One region of the Streptomyces sp. NPDC014734 genome, then DNA from elsewhere that is predicted to be linked to it. Evidence: riboswitches for the same ligand, from Rfam matches in the RefSeq annotation. Region 1 holds a riboswitch; each other region holds the start of a gene.

Region 1 (3,808 bases):
GCGGGAGCCGCCGGGGCTCCGCTGCTCCCGGCCGCGCTGACCGGGGCCGTTCTGCTCCAGGGCGCCGACCTGGTCGCCCAGATGCTGCTGGCGCCCGTCGCACTGCCCGTGGGAGTGGTGAGCACCGCGATCGGCGGTTGCTATCTGATCTGGCTGCTGACCAAGGAGGTGAGGCGCGCGTGACCGCACGCCTGACAGCGCGGGAGATCACCCTGCGCTACGGAGACCGGATCGTGTCCACACGGCTGAGTCTCGACGTCCCCGACGGCGCGTTCACCGCCATCGTGGGCCCCAACGCCTGTGGGAAGTCGACGCTGCTCGGCGCGCTGGTCCGGCTGCTGCGCCCCGACACCGGGCAGGTGGCGCTCGACGGCCGTGACATCGGCTCCCACGGGACCAAGGCCCTGGCCAGGCAACTCGGCTTCCTGCCCCAGGATCCGCTGGCCCCCGAGGACATCGGGGTCCGCCGGCTCGTGGGCCGGGGGCGGTTCCCGCACCAGTCGCTGCTCGCCTCGTGGTCGGCGGACGACGAGGAGGCCGTCACCGAGGCGATGGCCGCGGCCGGTGTCGACGACCTGGCCGACCGGCCGGTGCGGGAACTGTCGGGCGGGCAGCGTCAGCGGGTGTGGATCGCGATGGTGCTCGCCCAGCGGACGCCCTGTCTGCTGCTCGACGAACCGACGTCGTTCCTGGACATCACCCACCAGTACCAGTTGCTCGGCCTGCTGGCCAGGTTGCGCGACGAGGGCCGCACGGTGGTCGCCGTGCTGCACGACATCAACCAGGCCTGCCGGTTCGCCGACCACCTCGTCGCCATGAAGGCCGGCGGGGTGGTCGCCGAGGGCAACCCCGGTGACATCGTGAACGCCGCGCTGATCGAGGAGGTCTTCGACCTGCCGAGCGTCGTCGTCCCCGACCCGGTGACCGGCACGCCGATGATCGTTCCCGCACTCCAGCGGGGGTGAGGGAGCGTCCTGCCCGCAGTGTCCCGGGCCGTCGTGCCCCGTCCCGTGGCTCGGTCCGTCACCGGCCACGGGACGGGGCGCGACGGCCGCTCCCGGTCGTCGAGACCCTCGAAACGGACGGGACGTGCGGCATGCCGGATCCCGCGGCCCGGCCGCCCCGTACGCCCGACCGCGTTTCCGGGCAGGCCTCGTCGCCCACGCGCGGAACACCTCGTGGAAGACCTTTCGCCGCCGCCCCGATGCGAAACTTAGGTATACCTAACATTCGCTTACAACACAACATCTGGCCAGGCGGCACCATCCATCATCTAGATGTAGTGTTGGCCGTGCTGGTGGTTCGCCAGGCACCCCTGTGCCCGGCGAGGCAAGAGGGAACCTGGTGGGAATCCGGGACTGCCCCGCAGCGGTGAGCGGGAACGACCGCCGTCACACGCACTGGGCCCGTCGAACGGGCTTGGGAAGCGACGGCCGGTAGGTGCCCCCCTCGGTGGACGAGGAGGGTGTGCCCGCGAGTCCGAAGACCTGCCACCGGTGCGCACGCCGATCGGCGACGTGCGCGCTCCGAGGCCCCGAGGGAGGGCCGCGTGGCCGTCGTACGGACCCGGGTCCGGCGTGCCCTCTTTCCGCCCGCCGCCCCGATGCCGCCCCGATGCCGCCCCGCACGCCACCGCCGCCTCCCCCGGTCCTCGGACCGAGACGGGAACGAGCGAGAGGAGGCGGCGGACCGATGAGCGGTCTCGTGTATTTCTCCAGCGTCTCGGAGAACACCAGGCGTTTCGTGGAGCGGCTGGAGCTGCCCGCCACACGCATCCCCCTGCACCCGCACCGCGCGGGCATGCCACAGGTCACCGAGCCCTTCGTGCTGATCGTGCCGACCTACGGGGGCGGCGACCGCCGTGGTGCGGTGCCCAAGCAGGTGATCCGCTTCCTGAACGTCCCGGCCAACCGGGCGCTGTTGCGCGGGGTCATCGCCTCCGGCAACACCAATTTCGGCGCGGACTACTGCCTGGCGGGCCGTGTGATCTCGGCGAAGTGCGGGATTCCGGAGCTGTACCGATTCGAACTGCTGGGCACGGACCGCGACGTCCGTGCCGTGAGGGAAGGACTGAGAGGGTTTTGGACACGACACACGTCGCCCCTGCCGCTGGTGGGGAGAACGGCATGAGCACCACCACGGCGGTCACTGTTCCCGTGCCCCCGCGCGAACCGGTCGGCACGCGCAAGGACTACCACGCGCTCAACGCCATGCTGAACATGTACGACTGCGACGGCCGCATCCAGTTCGGCAAGGATCGCGAGGCCGTCCGCCAGTACTTCCTCCAGCACGTGAACCCGAACACGGTGGTCTTCCCGACGCTGGAGGAGAAGATCTCCTACCTGATCGAGAACGACTACTACGAGGAGACGCCGATCCGGCGCCACCGCTGGGAGTTCGTCAAGGGCCTGTACCGGCAGGCGTACGCGCACGGGCACCGCTTCCGCACCTTCCTCGGCGCGTTCAAGTACTACACGTCGTACACGTTGAAGACCTTCGACGGCTCCCGTTACCTGGAGCGGTACGAGGACCGGGTGGTCGCCACCGCGCTGCACCTCGGTGCCGGTGACGAGGAACTGACCTGCCGGCTTGTCGACGAGATGCTGACCGGCCGCTTCCAGCCGGCCACACCGACCTTCCTCAACGCCGGGAAGGCACAGCGCGGCGAGCTGGTCTCCTGCTTCCTGCTGCGCGTCGAGGACAACCTGGAGTCCATCGGACGCGGCATCAACTCAGCGCTCCAGCTCTCCAAGCGGGGTGGCGGCGTGGCACTGCTGCTGACGAACCTGCGCGAGCAGGGCGCCCCGATCAAGAAGATCGAGGACCAGTCCTCCGGCGTCGTGCCCGTGATGAAGCTGCTGGAGGACTCCTTCTCCTACGCCAACCAGCTCGGCTCGCGGCAGGGCGCGGGCGCGGTCTACCTGCACGCCCACCACCCGGACATCATGCGGTTCCTGGACACCAAGCGGGAGAACGCGGACGAGAAGGTCCGCATCAAGACCCTCTCGCTCGGTGTGGTCGTCCCCGACATCACCTTCGAACTCGCCAAGCGCGACGAGGACATGCACCTGTTCTCGCCGTACGACGTGGAACGCGAGTACGGCAGGCCACTCTCCGACCTGTCCGTCAGCGAACACTACGACGACCTGGTGGCCAACCCGCGCATCCGCAGGACCACACTGAGCGCCCGGGAGTTCTTCAGGACGATCGCCGAGTTGCAGTTCGAGTCCGGCTACCCGTACCTGCTGTTCGAGGACACGGTCAACCGGGCCAACCCGATCCCCGGCTGGATCAACATGTCCAACCTCTGCTCGGAAATCCTCCAGGTCAACACACCGAGTACCTACGACGCCTCGCTCGGCTACGAGAGCGTGGGCAAGGACATCTCCTGCAACCTGGGATCACTGAACATCGCCGCCGCGATGGCCTCCCCCGACCTCGGCGCCACCGTCGAGACCGCCGTACGCGGGCTGACCTCGGTCTCCGACCAGTCCCATATCGATGCCGTACCGTCTGTGGCCCGGGGCAACGCCCTCTCCCACGCCATCGGGCTCGGCCAGATGAACCTGCACGGATACCTCGCCTCGCAGCGCGTCCACTACGGCAGCGAGGAGGGCGTCGACTTCACCGACCTCTACTTCTACACCGTCACCCACCACGCGCTGCGCGCCTCGAACCGGATCGCGATCGAGCGGGGCACGGCCTTCGACGGCTTCGAGCTGACCGCGTACGCCGACGGCTCGTACTTCGACAAGTACACCGAGCGGGTGTGGGAGCCGGCCACCGACCGGGTGCGCGCCCTGTTCGC
Region 2 (3,808 bases), on a different contig from region 1:
ATCGGCGCGTTCGCGTTCAGCGCCGCGTCGGTCGCGGCCGCGTACGCCACAAGTCCCGAAATGCTGATCGCGGCCCGTGCGGTGCTCGGAATCGGCGGTGCGACGCTGATGCCGTCGACGATGGGGCTCGTGCGGAACATGTTCCGCGACGAGCGGCAGCGGGGCCGCGCCATCGGCATCTGGTCGGGCGCCATGGCCGGCGGAATCGCGCTCGGCTCGGTGCTCAGCGGAGTCATGCTGGAACACTTCTGGTGGGGCTCGGTCTTCCTGATCAACGTCCCGGCGATGGTGCTGCTGCTGGTCCTGGTGCCGGTACTGGTCCCGGAGTTCAAGGACCCGAACCCCGGACGGTTCGACTTCCTGAGCGTGCCGTTGTCGATGGGGGCCGTGCTGCCGGTCGTCTACGGGGTCAAGGAGAGCGCCGCGCACGGACTCGACGCGTCACGCGCGCTCGTCGTCGCGGCCGGTCTCCTCGTCGGGCTGCTCTTCGTCCGCCGTCAGCGCGGCCGCGGCGACGCGATGATCAGCCGGGAACTGTTCCGCGGGCACGGTTTCGGGGCCGGAATCGGGCTGAACGCACTGGCGTCCTTCGCCATGATGGGCTCCTCGTTCTTCACCACGCAGTATCTGCAGTCGGTGCTCGGCATGAGCACGATGGAAGCAGCGCTGTGGAGCCTCGCTCCGTCGCTGGCGGTGGGCGCCGCGGCACCGACCGCCACGGCGATCGCCCAGCGGACCGACCGGGTCCGGGTCATCTGCGCCGGTTTCGTGATCGCCGCCGCCGGTTTCGCCGTTCTCGCCCTTACCGGTACCGACTCGTTGTGGCTGCTGCTCACCGGCTGCGCCGTGATGAGCTGCGGCATCGTCACCGTGATGGCGCTCGTCTCGGACCTGGCACTGTCCACCGCCCCGCCGAACAAGGCGAGCTCGGCGGCCTCGCTGCTGGAGACCGGCCAGGAGTTCGGCGGTGCGATGGGGATGGCCCTGCTGGGCGCGGTGGCCACGGCGGTCTACACCGCGGACATGCCCGGCTCGGCTCTGGCGGACGCCCGCAAGACGCTGGCGGGCGCGGTGGCCACCGGGGACCGCTCACTGATCACCGCGGGGAGGGATGCCTTCGTCCACAGCATGCAGTACGCCTCGGTCGCGGGGGCCGCGCTGCTGCTGGTGGGTGCGGTGCTCGCCGTGACCCTGCTGCGCCGGAGGTCCGCGGTGGGGGACCGCGACGCACTGGCGCTGACCAGCTGACCGCCCGGCGGCGGGTTCACCGGCGGTCACTCACCGCGGAGAACGACCGCGCGACGGACGGGGCGGGGGGGGGGGGGCGCGGGGGGGGGGCCCCCCCCCCCCCCCCCCCCCCGGCCCCCCCCCCCCCCCCCCCCGCCCCCCCCCCCCACGCCGTGGACCGCGGCCCGATGTGGGTCTCGGCACACCGCGCCGTCGCAGGTCAACGGCAAGTTGACGGGCGTTCTCGGTGCGTGGTGGACTGCCGGAGCCAATTACGGCGACAGCAGAGGAAGCCGGTGCGAATCCGGCGCGGTCCCGCCACTGTCACCGGGGAGCGGCCCCCTTCACCGGGAACGTCACGGCACGCCACGCGCGGGCCGGAAGGCCGGGGGAACCGCGGATCCGGGAGCCAGGAGACTCTCGTCGCCGGTCTCGTCGAACCAGGGCGCGGACCCTGAGTGAGGACATGTCACCATGCCTGGCAGCCGTGCGTCCCTTGCAGTGGCGCTCTCGCCGAGAGCCGCCCGTACGAAGCCCCTCCGAGGCGCGACGGCCGGCTGAGCCATGCGTGCCGACCACATCTTCGCGTACGGCGCCACGGCCGGCCTGATCGGCGACCTGCTGCTCGGTGACCCCCGCAGGGGGCACCCGGTCGCCGCCTTCGGGCGGGCCGCGGCGGGCGTCGAGCGCCGACTGTGGCACGACCACCGCGGGTGGGGCGCGCTGCACACCCTTGTCTGCGCCGGGGGCGCCGCGGGTGGTGCCGTGCTGCTCACCCGCGCCCTCCGGAGTCGCCCCACCGCCTCCGTCGTGCTGACCGCGGCCGCCACCTGGTCCGTCGTCGGCGGCACGTCGCTGGGGCGGGAGGCGCGGGCCATCGGCGGCGCCCTGGCCGCCGGGGACGTGGAGCTCGCCCGTGAGCGGCTGCCGCGTCTGTGCGGGCGCGACCCGCACTCCCTGGACGGGCCGCAGATCGCCCGCGCCGTGGTGGAGTCCGTGGCCGAGAACACCTCGGACGCCGTGGTGGGCGCCCTGGTGTGGGGGGCGCTTGCCGGGGTCCCCGGCCTCGTCGGCTTCCGGGCCGCCAACACCCTGGACGCGATGGTCGGTCACATGTCGCCCCGCCACCGCCGCTACGGCTGGGCCTCCGCCCGCCTCGACGACGTCATGGGCTGGCCCGGCGCCCGTCTGACGGCCCTGCTCACCGCGGCCGCCGGAGGGCGGCCGCGGGACGCGGTACGGGCCTGGCGGGCCGACGCGGCGAAGCACCCGAGCCCCAACGCGGGCCCGGTCGAGGCGTCGTTCGCGGGTGCGCTGGGCGTACGCCTCGGCGGGACGCTCGCGTACGGCGGCCGGGTCGAGCACCGGCCCGTGCTGGGCGGGGCGACCGGCCGCGCGGTGGAGACCGCGGACATCGAACGGGCGGTACGGCTGTCGCGCCGGGTCGGCGCACTGGCCCTCGGCGTGTGCGTGGCGGCCCGGCTGGGCGCGGGCCTCGCCGCCCGCCGTATCGCGGGAGCCGGGGCCCCGGGGGGCCGGGGCGCCGGCGGACGGCGACGGATCACGGGACGGAGACGGACATGAGCGGCGGACTGCTGATCGCCGGCACCACCTCGGACGCCGGGAAGAGCGTCGTCACGGCGGGCATCTGCCGCTGGCTCGTGCGCCGGGGCGTGAAGGTGGCGCCCTTCAAGGCGCAGAACATGTCGCTGAACTCCTACGTCACCCGGGAGGGCGCCGAGATCGGCCGCGCCCAGGCGATGCAGGCGGCGGCCGCCCGGGTGGAGCCGACCGCGCTGATGAACCCGGTCCTGCTCAAGCCCGGCGGCGACCGCTCCAGCCAGGTGGTCCTGATGGGCAGGCCGGTGGGCGAGATGAGCGCCCGCGGCTACCACGGCGGCCGTCAGGAGGCGCTGTTCGGCACCGTGGTGGACTGCCTGGATCAGCTCCGGAGCACGTACGACGCGGTGATCTGCGAGGGCGCGGGGAGTCCGGCCGAGATCAATCTGCGGCGCACGGACATCGTGAACATGGGGGTCGCCCGTGCGGCGGGCTTCCCGGTCGTCGTGGTCGGCGACATCGACCGCGGCGGGGTCTTCGCCTCGTTCTTCGGGACGACCGCGCTGCTGGCCGCCGAGGACCAGGCACTGATCGCGGGCTACCTGGTGAACAAGTTCCGGGGCGACGTGTCGCTGCTGGAGCCGGGCCTGGAGATGCTGCACGGGATCACCGGGCGCCGGACGTACGGGGTGCTGCCCTTCGCGCACGGTCTCGGCATCGACGAGGAGGACGGCCTGAGGGTCTCGCTGCGCGGTGCCGTGCGCGAGTCGGTCGTCGCGCCGCCGCACGGCGAGGACGTGCTGCGGGTCGCCGTGTGCGCGGTCCCGTTGATGTCGAACTTCACCGACGTGGACGCGCTGGCCGCCGAGCCGGGCGTCGTCGTCCGGTTCGTGGACCGTGCCGAGGAACTCGCCGACGCCGACCTGGTCGTGGTCCCGGGCACCCGGGGCACGGTGAGGGCCCTGGCCTGGCTGCGCGAACGCGGTCTCGCCGAGGCCCTGGAGCGGCGCGCCGCCGAGGG
Region 3 (3,808 bases), on a different contig from region 1:
TGGAGGCCCATCGCACCCAGGCCCACCGGGCGCCACTTGGCGTTGGAACGCCCGGCCTGCTCGGTCGGGTAGAAGTTGATGTCGACGACCCGGTCCAGGAAGGTCACGGCGGTGCGGACGGTGGCGTCCAGCCGCTCCCAGTCGATGTCGCCGTCGGCCACGAACGCGCCGAGGTTGACCGATCCCAGGTTGCAGACGGCCGTCTCGCCGTCGTCGGTGACTTCGAGGATCTCGGTGCACAGGTTCGACGAGTGGACGACGCGGCCCGGCTCGGCGGTCTGGTTGGCGGTCCGGTTGGCGGCGTCCTTGAACGTCATCCAGCCCTGGCCGGTCTGCGCGAGGGTGCGCATCATCCGGCCGTACAGCTCACGGGCCGGCATCGTCTTGCGGGCCAGGCCCTTCGCCTCGGCGGCCCGGTACGCGGCGTCGAACGCGTCGCCCCACAGGTCGACGAGCTCGGGCACGTCGGAGGGGGAGAACAGCGACCAGTCGCCGTCCGCGTCGACCCGGCGCATGAACTCGTCGGGGATCCAGTGCGCCAGGTTGAGGTTGTGCGTGCGCCGCTGGTCCTCGCCCGTGTTGTCGCGCAGCTCCAGGAACTCCTCGATGTCCGCGTGCCAGGTCTCCAGGTAGACCGCGGCGGCACCCTTGCGGCGACCGCCCTGGTTGACGGCGGCGACGGACGCGTCGAGCGTCTTCAGGAACGGCACGATGCCGTTGGAGTGTCCGTTGGTGCCGCGGATCAGCGAGCCGCGGGCCCGGATGCGGGAGTACGGCAGGCCGATGCCGCCCGCGTGCTTCGAGAGCCGCGCCACCTGGTGGTAGCGGTCGTAGATCGAGTCGAGCTCGTCGAGCGGGGAGTCCAGCAGGTAGCAGGAGGACATCTGCGGGTGCCGGGTGCCGGAGTTGAACAGGGTCGGCGAGGACGGCAGGTAGTCGAGCCGGCTCATCAGCCGGTACAGCGCCGCGACGTCGTCCACGGCCTGCGGCGAGTCGTCCTCGGCGAGCCCGGACGCCACCCGCAGCATGAAGTGCTGCGGGGTCTCGATGACCTGGCGGGTGTGCGGGTGGCGCAGCAGGTAGCGACTGTGCAGGGTCCGCAGGCCGAAGTAGCCGAACCTGTCGTCGGCGCCGTCGACGAGGGCGCGTTCGACGAGGGCGTCCAGGGTCGCCGTGTGGGCCGCGACGAACGCGGCGGTGCGGTCGGCGATCAGGCCCTCGCGGTGACCGACGGCGACGGAGGCGGAGAAGGAGACAGCGCCCTGGCCCGCCGCCTCGTCCGCGATGGTGCGGGTGAGCAGCCGGGCGGCGAGCCGGGAGTAGGCGGGGTCCTCGGAGATGAGTCCCGCGGCGGCCTCGGTGGCCAGCGACCGCAGCTCGGCCTCGTCCGCCCGGGCGCTGCGGCCCCGCAGCGCGGCGGCGGCCACCCGTCCGGGGTCGGCGTCGGGAAGGTCGACGGTGAGGTCGGTCAGGGTCCGCAGCAGCGCGGTGCCCGGTCCGTCCTGTGCGGTTCCCTCGGACTCGGCCGCTACGGACGCGGCGACTGAGGCCGGATCGGCTGGCGCGATGGTCACGTGGTGCTCTCCCTCGCTCGGCTCGGGGCCAGGGCGGGGGAACGGGGCAGCCGGGCAGCACGGAGCCCTGGGCGGGCGGCACTGCGTACGGCGTCCACCGGCCCATCCGCGAGGCCCGGACGTCTGGCACCCGGATCGGTCGAGCCGGGTGCGCTGTCGGCAGGTCGTCGGACTTCGTCGGGGGTGCGCAAAAGCGCACTGAACACACCGTTGCGGGACAGTTCCGGATTCGCACCGGATTCCCCTGCGACGACAGCGAGGATGAGCATACATGTGGGGGCCGCCCGATGAGGCAGCCCCCAGATGTTGTGTCGGCCTCCGTGTGCCGGGCCCGCAGGAGGCGCCCTGCGGGCCTCGTGCCGGGCGGCGGACGGCCCGCCACCCGCCCCCTTTCGAAGGGGCGGGGACGGGCCGTCCGGGGGCCGGGAAGGGGCGGTCAGCGACCGTCCGGAACTCCCGCGGTGACCGGCGCCGGCTCCGCCCGGACACCCGGGTCGCCCGCGTCGGCCGTGTAGTCGGCCGGTGACGTCTCGTCCGTTCCGGCGGGCGCCTTCACCGTGTTCAGGACGAACGTCAGCACCACCGTCACGATCACGTTCAGCACGAACGCGGTGAGGCCGATGTAACCGATCTCACCGATGCCGGGGATCTTCTCGGAGGAGCCGCCGAAGTGCTTCTGGGTGGGCGACGCCACTCCGTACGCGGCCAGCGTGCCGTACACCATGCCGACCGCCCAGCCCGCGAGCAGTGCCCAGCGGTGGAACCAGCGGGTGAACAGGCCGCCGACGAGGGCGGGCATCGTCTGGAGGATCCAGATCCCGCCGAGCAGCTGGAAGTTGATCGCGACCGTCTTGTCCATGGTGAGGACGAAGGCCAGCGCCCCGACCTTCACCAGCAACGACACAAGCTTGGAGACCTTGGTCTCCTGCTCGGGAGTCGCGTCCGGCTTCAGGAAGTCCTTGTAGATGTTGCGGGTGAAGAGGTTCGCCGCCGCGATCGACATGATCGCCGCGGGCACCAGCGCGCCGATCCCGATGGCGGCGAACGCCACCCCCGCGAACCAGTCGGGGAACATGTTCTCGAAAAGCTGCGGAATGGCCAGCTGCCCGTTGTCCACCTCGATCCCGGCGGCGATCGCCATGAAACCGAGCAGCGCCAGCAGCCCGAGCATCAGCGAGTACAGCGGCAGGATCGTGGTGTTGCGCCGGATCACGTCGCGGCTGCGGCTGGAGAGCGTCGCCGTGATCGAGTGCGGGTACATGAAGAGCGCCAGCGCCGAGCCCAGCGCCAGGGTGGCGTAGCCCCACTGGCTGCCCGCGCCGGGGGCCAGGGCACCGGTCGGCTTCCCTCCCGGCGGCCCGGCGAACTTCTCCTGCGCGGCGGCGAAGATGTCGTGGAAGCCGCCCAGCTTGATCGGGATGTAGATGATCGCCACGGCGATGACCAGGTAGATCAGCCCGTCCTTGACGAACGCGATCAGCGCGGGCGCCCGCAGGCCGGACGAGTAGGTGTACGCGGCGAGCACCGCGAAGGCGATCAGCAGCGGCAGGTCCTTGACGAACCAGTGGGTGTTCTCGCCGCCGCCGACGCCCATCACGTCCAGCACCGCCTGGATGCCGACGAGTTGCAGCGCGATGTACGGCATGGTGGCGAGGATGCCGGTGACGGCGACCGCCAGCGACAGGCCCTTCGAACCGAACCGGCCGCGCACGAAGTCCGAGGTGGTCACGTACCCGTGCCGGTGCGAGACCGACCACAGCCGGGGCAGGAAGGTGAAGATCAGCGGGTACACCAGGATCGTGTACGGCACGGCGAAGAAGCCGGACGCGCCGGCCGCGTAGATCGCCGCGGGGACGGCGACGAAGGTGTACGCCGTGTACAGGTCGCCGCCGAGCAGGAACCAGGTGACCCAGGTGCCGAACGACCGTCCGCCCAGGCCCCATTCGTCGAGACTCGCCTCGTTCTCGGCCTTGCGCCAGCGCGCCGCCAGGAAGCCCATGACCGTGACGGCCAGGAAGAAGAAGACGAAGACGCCGAGCGCGACGCCGTTCACGCCGTCCTTCACGCCGACGCACCCCCCTTGCGGGCGCGCTGGTCACGCCGCCACAGCGTGTGCGCGGTCGCGGTGAGCGCGGTGGAGATCAGTACCCAGAGCATCTGGTACCAGTAGAAGAACGGAACGCCGATGAAGGTGGGGTCCACCTTCGCGTACGAACTCACCCAGAGCATCGCGA
Region 4 (3,808 bases), 190 kb from region 1:
CACCCCGTCCCCCACGGCCGCCGGCAGGGCGGTCCACGCCAGCATCGCCGCGTTGTCGGGAGCCAGCCAGGAGCGGGGATCGCAGATCACCGCCGCTCCCACCAGAACGGCGGCCGAAAGCGAAGCCGCGGTCCAGGTGGCACGCCGGTCGGTGAGCACGGCGACGGTGTAGACCGACACCAGGACCGGGCTGATCACCAGCGGACTCTCGCGGAACCCGAACACCTGGAACACCACTCCGCAGCCGACCGCGACGACCAGTACGCCGATCGGGTGACGGCGACGCCACAGCAGCGCGGCACAGCCCACTGCCGCCAGTACCACTGCGGACCAGCGCAGGGAGAAGTAGTGCTCGTGCGGCACGACCGAGGCGGCAACGATGGACAGCACGAACAGTGCCACCACGCCCAGCGCGTCCAGCACGCCGTTGCGGCCCCGGTCCCGCCGCCTCCATCCGCTGATCACCGCCATGCCACCACCGTAGGGTGGACGGCCGCGCCGGGCATCGTGTGGCGTCCCGCGGTCAGACGCCCTTGGCGGGAGGGACCCGGCCCCTGTGGGGGGAGAGTTCGGCCGTGAGCCAGCGGAAGACCTGCGGCACCTGACGCTCCCAGAGTCCCGTGGTGTGCGGCCCGCTCACTCCGGCCACCACCACGTGTGTCGGGAGCACCGCCGCGCGCCGGAGCGCGAGGCCGTCGCGGTAGCCGTCGTCGCGGGAGCCCGAGAGGTAGAGCGAGACGCGTGGCGGGGTGGTGGCGTGGCGCAGGATCCACAGCGGGTTGTTGACCCTCCGCAGATGCGGGGTCCGGGCCGTGAGGGAGGCCCGTTCGGCGGCCGGGTCGTTGTAGCCGGAGAGGCCGACCGCGGCCCGGTACCGGTCCGGGTGGGCGAGTGCCATCTTCACGGCGCAGTGCGCGCCCGCCGAGTACCCCGCCACCGCCCAGCCGCTCGCGCGGCTCTGCGCGCGGAAGGTGTCGGTCACCATCTGCCGGACGTCCACGCTGAGCCAGGACTCGGCGTCGACGACGCCCGGCACGTTGGCGCACCCGGTGTCCTTGCCCGCCAGCAGGTTGGTCCGCGGCTCCACGAGGATGAACGGGGCGATCCTCCCGCTCCGCATTCCGGCCTCCAGCTGCGACTGCACCCGCAGGCTGACGAACCACGCCTTCGCCGATCCGGGAAAACCGCCGAGGAGCTCGACCACGGGGAACTTCCGGTGCCGGAAGGACGGCCGGTCGTACTGCGGCGGGAGCCATACGTACACCTCGCCGCGCACGCCCGACACCGGGCCGCGCAACTGGGTCACGCGGACGCCCCGGCCCATCCGGGCGTCGTGCGTCGGGCCGAAGTGCTGGACGGTCCTCGGCTGGTCCGCCAGCCGCTTGTCGGTGCCGAGTCCGTCGCTCCCCAGGTCCGGGGCGGCGACGACGTGGTGTCCGGTGCCGAGCAGGTCGGCCCAGCTGTCGTAGAGGCCGTTGGCGTTGTTGACCATCACGAAGACGCTCAGCACGGCCGCCGCCTGCGCGAGGACGACCATCACCAGGCGCGCCGCACCGCGCACGACGGCGGGTCCGCCCACCCGGCCCCAGAGCAACAGCGGAAGCAGCACGGTGACCAGGGCCAGGGCGACCGTGGCCAGGAAGAAGGGTGTCCCCGTCAGGCTCATCACGCCAGGGAGGATGCCGCACACGCCGCAAAGGTTTACCCGCTTTTCCGCCTCTTTACGTCGGATGTGAGACAGCCGGGAACCCCGTGTTGACGCCGGGGCCGTCCGGATGCCCGTTCGCCGTCTCACCGGCGGTGCGATCCGGTGCGCCGGCTCGCACCGCGAAGGGCGCGGAGACGGATCCGGCCGCCGGGGTGCGATCACTCACACCGGCCGCCTTTGTGCCGCAACCTCAAGGAAACGTAATATCGGCAGGTCATCGCCGCGACGGACCACAGGAAGCCGGTGCAAATCCGGCACGGTCCCGCCACTGTGACCGGGGAGTGCACCCCTTCGGCATGCCACCGCGCGCGGCGCGGGAGGGCGGGAGGAACGTCGATCCGGGAGTCAGGACACTGCCCTGTCGCGGGCCCGTTGTGAGGGAGCGCGGACTCCCCAGGAGGCTCTACGTGTATTTCGGCATTCCCCGCCGCCCCGTCTGCCCGCCCGCCCGCCGTCGTGCGCTGCGCGCCGCCGCCGCGGCTGCCGCCCTGTCCACCGTCCTGCTCGCCGCGGGCTGCGGGGCGGGCGAGGACTCCCCCGAGGACCGGAAGGCCGCCGCGCGGGCGACGGCCCGGGGTTTCCCGGTCACCGTCGACAACTGCGGTGTGAAGACGACGTACGACAAGCCGCCCGCACGCGTCGTCACCATCCACCAGCACCCGGCGGAGCTGATGCTCGCCCTGGGGCTCAAGGACCGCATGGTCGGCACCGCGTTCCCCGACTCCGCCGTCCTGCCCGAGCTGAGGAAGGACTTCGAGGCGATCCCCGAGCTGGCACGCAAGGAGCCGTCGTTCGAGTCGATCCTGGACGCGGAGCCGGACTTCGTCTACGGCGGCTACGGCAGCGCGTTCGCCGAGAACGAGGGCCGTTCCCGCAAGGCGTTCGCCGACGCGGGCATCGACACCTACCTCAACCGCGAGTACTGCGCCAAGAACAAGCCCGTGACGATGCGGGACACCTACGAGGAGATCCGTACCGTCGGCAGCGTCTTCGGCATACCGGACCGCGCCGACAAGCTGGTGACCGAACTCCGCGGACGCGTCGACAAGGCCGCCACCGCCGTCAAGAACGCCCCCGCGGTGCCCGTCTTCGTGTACGACAGCGGCGACAAGACGGCGTTCACCGCGGGCGGCAAGGGCCTGGGCAGCGAGCTGATCCGCCTGGCCGGCGGCAGGAACGTCTTCGGGGACCTGGACGACGTCTTCGGGGACGTCTCCTGGGAGCAGGTGGTGGCCCGCAAGCCCGAGGTCATCGCCATCTACGACTACGCGGGATCCGGCACCGTCGAGCAGAAGAAGAAGTTCCTCCTCTCGCAGCCGGCGCTCGCCGACGTCCCGGCCGTGAGGAACGAACGGTTCGTGGTGCTGCCGCTGACCGACACGCTGGTCGGCATCCGGTCGGCCTACGCGGTCGACGGCCTGGCCCGCGGGCTGCACCCCGAGCGTTTCCGGTGACGCGGACATCCGTGGAGGACGGCCCGGCCGCGGCCGCGGCCGAATCGCGCACGCGTCGCGGAACCCGGTCGGGTCGGGCCGCCCTCGCCGTCACGCTGTCCGTCCTCGCGGTGCTCCTGCTGCTCTCCGTCACGGCCGGGCTGGCCATCGGCTCGGTGCACGTGCCGCCCGGTGACGTGTGGGGCATCATCACGCACGCGCTGGGCGTCGACCGCTCGGAGCCGACCTGGTCGCGCGCCCGGGAGACGATCGTCCTGACCGTGCGGGCGCCGCGGGTGCTGCTCGGCGCCGTGACCGGGGCCGGGCTGGCCGTGGTGGGTACCGCCATGCAGGCCCTGATCCGTAACCCGCTCGCCGAGCCGTACCTGCTGGGGGTGTCCTCCGGCGCGTCCCTCGGCGCGGTCTCGGTGATCGTCCTCGGGGTGGGTGCGGCGGGGCCGGCATCGCTGTCGGCCGCCGCGTTCGTCGGCGCGCTGGGCTCGCTGCTGGTGGTCTACGCGACCGCCCGCACCGGTGGACGGATCACCTCGGTACGGCTCGTGCTGTCCGGTGTGGCGATCGCCGCGATGCTCACCGCGGTGACGGATCTGCTGTTGCTGACCGCCGGCCGGGGCCACGAGGCGCGTGCCGTCCTCGCCTGGACGCT

The links. A riboswitch is a leader RNA that binds a small molecule or an ion and turns the genes downstream of it on or off. The one in region 1 is predicted to bind cobalamin.
Region 2: another riboswitch for cobalamin. It lies ahead of ACF1CT_RS07010 (cobalamin biosynthesis protein); the one in region 1 lies ahead of nrdI (class Ib ribonucleoside-diphosphate reductase assembly flavoprotein NrdI).
Region 3: another riboswitch for cobalamin. It lies ahead of ACF1CT_RS02475 (ribonucleoside-diphosphate reductase subunit alpha); the one in region 1 lies ahead of nrdI (class Ib ribonucleoside-diphosphate reductase assembly flavoprotein NrdI).
Region 4: another riboswitch for cobalamin. It lies ahead of ACF1CT_RS17810 (ABC transporter substrate-binding protein); the one in region 1 lies ahead of nrdI (class Ib ribonucleoside-diphosphate reductase assembly flavoprotein NrdI).

Annotation. Positions count from the first base shown of each region.
Region 1 covers NZ_JBIBYN010000010.1:231,596-235,403, forward strand. The annotation lists gene ACF1CT_RS18675 (FecCD family ABC transporter permease) at 1-183, shown strand, start outside; gene ACF1CT_RS18680 (ABC transporter ATP-binding protein) at 180-965, shown strand; cobalamin riboswitch at 1,282-1,510, shown strand; gene nrdI (class Ib ribonucleoside-diphosphate reductase assembly flavoprotein NrdI) at 1,693-2,130, shown strand; gene nrdE (class 1b ribonucleoside-diphosphate reductase subunit alpha) at 2,127-3,808, shown strand, end outside.
Region 2 covers NZ_JBIBYN010000003.1:106,278-110,085, forward strand. The annotation lists gene ACF1CT_RS07005 (MFS transporter) at 1-1,248, shown strand, start outside; cobalamin riboswitch at 1,513-1,647, shown strand; gene ACF1CT_RS07010 (cobalamin biosynthesis protein) at 1,792-2,811, shown strand; gene ACF1CT_RS07015 (cobyric acid synthase) at 2,808-3,808, shown strand, end outside.
Region 3 covers NZ_JBIBYN010000001.1:566,799-570,606, reverse strand. The annotation lists gene ACF1CT_RS02475 (ribonucleoside-diphosphate reductase subunit alpha) at 1-1,574, opposite strand, end outside; cobalamin riboswitch at 1,715-1,843, opposite strand; gene mctP (monocarboxylate uptake permease MctP) at 2,011-3,639, opposite strand; gene ACF1CT_RS02465 (DUF3311 domain-containing protein) at 3,636-3,808, opposite strand, start outside.
Region 4 covers NZ_JBIBYN010000010.1:36,983-40,790, forward strand. The annotation lists gene ACF1CT_RS17800 (sensor histidine kinase) at 1-471, opposite strand, end outside; gene ACF1CT_RS17805 (alpha/beta hydrolase) at 524-1,666, opposite strand; cobalamin riboswitch at 1,899-2,085, shown strand; gene ACF1CT_RS17810 (ABC transporter substrate-binding protein) at 2,116-3,162, shown strand; gene ACF1CT_RS17815 (FecCD family ABC transporter permease) at 3,174-3,808, shown strand, end outside.